2 linked regions of the Martelella mediterranea DSM 17316 genome follow. The protein of the gene in region 1 interacts with the protein of each later gene in a pairwise test. Links are inferred from orthologs where the notes say so. Each region holds a gene or a part of one and is shown on either strand. Other genes may lie near its edges. The genes, in order: trkA and ptsN.

Region 1 (3,155 bases):
CCGGCTCCGGCAAGGAGGTGGTGGCGCGGCTGATGCACAAGAAGAGCCTACGCGCCGAGGGGCCGTTCGTGGCGCTGAACGCCGCGGCGATCACGCCTGAAAACATGGAGACCGAGCTTTTCGGCGTCGAAGCCGGCGGCGGACGGACGCGCAAGACCGGCGCGCTGGAGCGCGCCCATCGCGGCACGCTCTATCTGGACGAGATCGGCGAGATGCCGCTGGAAACCCAGAAAAAGATCCTGCGCGTGCTGGTCGATCAACAGTTCGAGCGGGTCGGCGGCAGCCGGCGGGTGTCGGTCGATGTCCGTATCCTGTCCTCGACCGCGCTCGACCTTCAGGCGCGGATCGACGAGGGTCAGTTCCGGCAGGACCTGTTTCACAGGCTGGCGGTGGTGCCGGTGCGTATTCCCTCGCTCTCCGAACGGCGCGAGGATATTCCCTTCCTTGTCGATTTCGTCATGCGTCAGCTTTGCGAACAGGCCGGCATCCGCCAGCGCTCGATCGGCGATGATGCGATGGCGATCCTGCAGGCCCATGACTGGCCCGGCAATATCAGGCAGTTGCGCAACAATCTGGAGCGGCTGCTGATCCTGTCGCGCGAGGAGGACGCGTCCGCGCCGATCTCCGCCGACCTGCTGCCGGCCGACCTTTCCGACGTGTTGCCGCAGATCCAGACTTCAGGCGATGCGCATATCATGACGCTGCCGCTGAGAGAGGCGCGCGAGCGCTTTGAACGCGACTATCTGATGGCGCAGATCAACCGGTTCGGCGGGAACATTTCGCGCACCGCCGAATTTGTCGGGATGGAGCGATCCGCGCTGCACCGCAAGCTTAAGTCGCTTGGCATTTAGGCCAAAACCGGGCAGATTGCGGCCAACTGAACTTACCAAACCCCAGAGGGGTTCTTATGAAAATCATCATCTGCGGCGCTGGTCAGGTCGGTTTCGGCATCGCCGAACGGCTTTCCCAGGAATATAACGACGTCTCCGTTATCGACACGTCCGCGTCGCTCATCACTGCCATCACCGAGCTTCTGGACGTGCGCGGCTATGTCGGCCACGGCGCCCATCCCGACATGCTGGCCAAGGCCGGCGCCGATCAGGCGGACATGATCATCGCCGTGACGCTGCATGACGAGATCAACATGGTCGCCTGCCAGGTGGCGCATTCGCTGTTCAACGTGCCGACCAAGATTGCCCGCATCCGTTCGCAAAGCTATCTGCATTCGCATTATTCGGACCTGTTCTCGCGCGATCACATGCCGATCGATGTCACGATTTCGCCGGAAGTCGAAGTCGGCAAGATGGTGCTCAGGCGCATCTCCTTCCCCGGCGCGACCGATATCGTGCGCTTCGCCGACGAGAAGATCGCGATGCTCGCGGTTGAGTGCAACGACGACTGCCCGGTCCTGAACACGCCGCTCGTCCAGCTCAGCCAGTTGTTTCCGGACCTGAACGCGACCGTGACCGGGATCTATCGCCATGAAGAGGTGATCATTCCGCATTCGACCGACCAGATTCTCGCCGGCGACCTTGTCTATGTGGTTTGCGAGCACGAGCATATCCGGCGCACGCTGGCGCTGTTCGGTCATGAGGAGCAGGAGGCGCGGCGGATCGTGATCGCCGGCGGCGGCAATATCGGCTTCTTCGTCGCCAAGTCGATCGAGGACCTGCAGCCCAAGACCCGCATCAAGATGATCGAGCAGGACCGTGACAAGGCGGTGGCGGTGTCGGACGCGCTGCACCACGGCATCGTCATCCATGGCTCGGCGCTCGACCAGAACATCATGGTGCAGGCCGATGTGCCCGACGCCCATCTGATGGTCGCGCTGACCAATAACGACCAGACCAATATCCTGGCCTCGGTGATCGCCAAGCAGCTCGGCTGCAAGTCCAATCTGGCGCTCCTGAACAACCCGTCGTTCCACGATGTCACCAAATCGCTCGGTATCGATGCCTATATCAATCCGCGCGCGGTCACGATCTCGCGGGTGCTTCAGCATGTGCGCAAGGGGCGCATCCGCTCGGTCTACGCGGTGCAGAAGGGTGCTGCGGAGGTGATCGAGGCGGAGGCGCTCGCGACATCGCCGCTGGTCGGCACGCCGTTCCGCGACCTCGACCTGCCCGACGGCATCCGCATCGGCGCGATCTACCGGGGTGAGGAGGTCATCCGGCCGCATGGCGATCTCAAGATCAAGGCGCATGACCGGGTGATCCTGTTTGCCGCCGCTTCTGCGGTGCGGCACGTCGAGCAGCTTTTCCGGGTTTCGATCCAGTATTTTTGAGCGGGACGGCCCGCTCTCAAGGCCCCGGAAAAAGCGGTCTCGCCGGCTCATGTTTTTCGCCGTTGCGGAAGCGCCGGTGATTTGCTACCAAAAGTTCATGATCTGTTGCCTGGACGTTTCGATGGCAACGAAGAGGTGGAACCGGCTCCGGCCGGCAAGAGAAAGAAAGTAGCGGCGCAATGGCGGAACGTTCTCAGAATTTGCAGGATCTTTTTCTCAACACGGTTCGCAAACAGAAAATTTCCCTGACGATCTTCCTGATCAACGGGGTCAAGCTGACGGGCGTGGTTACGTCGTTCGACAATTTCTGTGTCCTGCTGCGTCGTGACGGTCATTCCCAGCTTGTCTACAAGCACGCCATTTCGACGATCATGCCCGGCCAGCCGGTGCAGATGTTCGAAGGCGATGACAACGCTTCCTGATAGGTGAGCTTCCATTTCCGATAATACCCAATTTCCCGAGAGCGAATACGAGAACAGGGATTCCTCCCGCGTTCTCGTAATCGTGCCGGTTATCAAGCAGTCGCGGGCCGAAGCCGAACGCACCGCGCTTTCCGCGCGCGCGCCCGAAAGCCGTCTGCAGGAGGCCGAGGGCCTTGCCCGCGCGATCGGGCTCGAGGTCGCGGCCTCGGAGATCGTGACGATCAACGATCCGCGACCGGCGACCCTGCTAGGAACCGGCAAAATCGAAGAGCTTGACGCCGTTCTGGACGAGAACAATATCGGCCTCGTGGTTGTGGATCATCCGCTGTCGCCGGTTCAGCAGCGCAATCTCGAAAAGGCCTGGGTTGCCAAGGTGATCGACCGGACCGGCCTGATTCTCGAAATCTTCGGCGAGCGCGCCTCCACTAAGGAGGGCCGGCTGCAGGTCG
Region 2 (3,010 bases), 1.0 Mb from region 1 along the record:
ACGAGGCCGCAAGCCATTCCGCCGAAGCCGTACGCCACCGAATAAAGCGGCTGATCGACGACGAGACGCCGGCCGCGGTGCTTTCCGACGACGATATCGCCGCGGTGCTGAAGGAGGACGGGATCACGCTCGCCCGGCGGACGGTTGCAAAATACCGCGAGGCGATGAACATCCCCTCCTCCGTCCAGCGTCGGCGGGAGAAGCGGGCCCTTGCGCGGGTTGCAGCCGGTTAAAACGGTTAGAGCAGACAAAACCGGGGTCGCATTGACTTCGCGGTCCATGAACGATAGAGCATCCGCCGCAAAGGGCGCGAACCGACATTTGAATGGTTTCGTGACTGGACGCCGGCGCCGAGATGGCGAGCCCAACGGACGGACGGCATGAAGAACGCGGAACGAATTGCAGATTTCCCGCTGGCAAACGGCTGAAAAAAGCCCAAATAGATATTGATGGCCGTTTGTCATCACACTGCCAACAGGGCCAGTGATCCGACCCTCTTGGAGGAGATCGAAGCTTGGCCTAAAGTGGCTCGTGGAAACACAAGAAGAAGGGCATAACCATGAGTGTTCGCGTCTCGGGCAAGCAAATGGAAGTCGGCGAGGCTTTCCGCCAAAAAATCGAGGATCAGATCGAGGAAGCGGTCACCAAATATTTCGACGGGGGCTATTCCAGCCAGGTGACCGTGGAAAAGGCCGGCGGCGGCTTCGAGGCCGATTGCAAGGTCCATCTCGACAGCGGCGCCGTGCTGCACGCGGCCGGCAAGGCGCATGATCCCCAGGCCGCCTTCGAGGCAGCCTTCGAGCGGATCGCCAAGCGCCTGCGCCGCTACAAGCGCAAGCTCAAGGATCACCACAACGGCCAGGCCGTTTCCGCCGAGTTCGCCTATTCGGTGATGGACACGCCGCCCGAAAACGACGACGAAATTCCGGAAGATTACGCGCCGGCAATCGTCGCCGAGGCCAAGGCCGAGGTGCGCACCATGGCCGTCGCCACCGCCGTCATGGCGCTCGACATGACCGACAAGCCGCTGATGTTGTTCCGCAACCCGGACAACAAGACGCTGAACATCGTTTATCGCCGCCCGGATGGCAATATCGGCTGGATCGACACAGCCGGCATTCAGGGCTGACCCTCAAACCGGCGGGCGCCGCATGGCGTCCGCTTTTCACGCCAGGATACCAGGACATGGCACTCGACGACCTGCTGAAACAGGAAGCGATCATCCCCGCCCTCAAGGCCAATTCCAAGAAGCAATTGCTGCAGGAACTCGCCGCCCGCGCGGAAGCCGTGACCGGTATACCGGAGCGTGAAATCTTCGACGTGGTTCTGCAGCGCGAGCGTCTGGGGTCCACCGGCGTCGGCAACGGCATCGCCATTCCGCACGGCAAGCTGCCGAAGCTCGACCACATTGCCGGCGTGTTCGCCAGGCTTCAGCATCCCGTCAATTTCGACGCGCTCGACGACCAGCCCGTCGACCTCGCCTTTCTGCTGCTGGCCCCGGAAGGCGCCGGCGCGGACCACCTGAAAGCGCTCTCACGCGTCGCCCGCCTCTTGCGCGACCAGGAGCTCACCCGCAAGCTGCGCGCTTCCGACAGCGACAGCGCGATCTACGCGTTTTTGAATTCGGACCCCGATTCCTCGGCAGCGTGAGATAAAGCCTTTTGCCGCTCTTTTTCTGAGCATAGAGAGCCTTTACCCACCCGCACGCAATTCTATACATTCACCTCGCGCCAACCCGAAAAAAGCCACATCGTGCTCGAAGTTTATTTCCATAACCGAGGTGTCGCGGCGGCTTCTTTGTGAAGCCGCTGTTAAAACGTCGCACCGCTCGGCAATTATAGAGTCCTGTCGGCTTCGAGCCGGACAAGACCATGAGGCGGGACAGCATGAAACGTTATCACTTTGCACTCATGCTCTCGTTTCTCGCGTTTGCAGGATGTGGCCGGCAGGTCGAGGATGGACTGCTGCGAATTTTAGCCGAGGCCCTGCCTGAAGGCGCAGAGCCCGAAGTACTTTCAACCTGCTACAGTTTCCTGGGACTCGGACCAACAGTCGCGTTGTTCAGGTACCCTGTGAAGGGGGTGACTGATGCGCCTGCCACATCCCTCAACCCGGATGGTTCCAAAGGATGGACATGGCAACCTTCTCTCGGGGATTTCGTCGAAAAACAGAGCAAAGAGCCGGTGCTCGGCCTTGCAATGACCGTCCTGGACGGAAAGCAATGTCTGCGAGACATGACCGATGACGCCAATTCCATACTTTTCGAGGAACATCCGGGACTTTACTATTCCACCAATAGGGAGGAGGTCATCATCATATTGTTTGACGGACCAGAAAGAGAAGGCGTGATCTTTATCCAGGCGCCCTGATCCCGCGGGGAGAGCTTCTGCTCCACGAAGGCAAAGCAGTCATCCCCCGCGCTTCCGTCAATCACTCGTCCTTCGGCGCTTCGTCGGCCGGCTGGGCCGCTTCCGGCTTCGGGCCACCCTTGGAGACGCCGACCATGGCCGGGCGCAGAACGCGCTCGCCGATCATGTAGCCGGCCTGCACCACTTGAACCACCGTGTTTGCGGGGATTTCGGGGTTCGGAACCTCGAACATCGCCTGATGGATATTGGGGTCGAAGCGCGCGCCCTCGGCCTCGATTTTCTTCACGCCGTGGCGTTCGAGGCCTGACAGCATCGAGCGTTCGGTCATCTCGACGCCCTCGATGAAGCCCTTGATCTCCTCGGTGCGCTTGTCTTCCGGGATCGCATCCAGCGCGCGGCGCAGATTGTCGGAAACGCCGAGCATGTCGCGCGCGAACGCGGTCACGGCATAGGCCTTGGCGTCCTTGACGTCGCGGGCGGTGCGGCGGCGCAGGTTCTCCATTTCGGCGGCAAGGCGCAGAAGCTGGTCGCGCTGCTTTTCGTTCTCGGCCTTCAGGACTTCAAGCGGATCGGGCTCGGGCTGAGCCTCCTCGGCGATATCCTCGGCGGCCGCAGCATCCATCTCGGCTTCGAGATCGAGC

The links.
Region 2: the proteins of trkA (region 1) and ptsN interact in binary tests that used the Escherichia coli proteins (3 or more experiments, as listed by UniProt). The link is inferred for Martelella mediterranea DSM 17316 from one-to-one orthologs.

What each region holds. Positions count from the first base shown.
Region 1 is NZ_CP020330.1:3,169,906-3,173,060, forward strand. The notes cover bases 262-3,095. They hold trkA (Trk system potassium transporter TrkA), read left to right. Parts: upstream 262-907; coding sequence 908-2,284; downstream 2,285-3,095. Other genes in these bases: ntrX (nitrogen assimilation response regulator NtrX), read left to right, coding at 262-851; hfq (RNA chaperone Hfq), read left to right, coding at 2,464-2,706; hflX (GTPase HflX), read left to right, coding at 2,720-3,095. In the rest of the region: more of ntrX, read left to right, coding at 1-261; more of hflX, read left to right, coding at 3,096-3,155. UniProt on the Escherichia coli protein: Part of the constitutive potassium transport systems TrkG and TrkH. May regulate the transport activity of TrkG and TrkH systems. Binds to NAD(+) and NADH.
Region 2 is NZ_CP020330.1:4,219,153-4,222,162, forward strand. Bases 229-2,917 are described here. They hold ptsN (PTS IIA-like nitrogen regulatory protein PtsN), read left to right. Parts: upstream 229-1,185; coding sequence 1,186-1,650; downstream 1,651-2,917. Other genes in these bases: rpoN (RNA polymerase factor sigma-54), read left to right, coding at 229-233; hpf (ribosome hibernation-promoting factor, HPF/YfiA family), read left to right, coding at 560-1,129; Mame_RS19680 (hypothetical protein), read left to right, coding at 1,887-2,369; grpE (nucleotide exchange factor GrpE), read right to left, coding at 2,431-2,917. Outside these bases: more of rpoN, read left to right, coding at 1-228; more of grpE, read right to left, coding at 2,918-3,010. UniProt on the Escherichia coli protein: Seems to have a role in regulating nitrogen assimilation.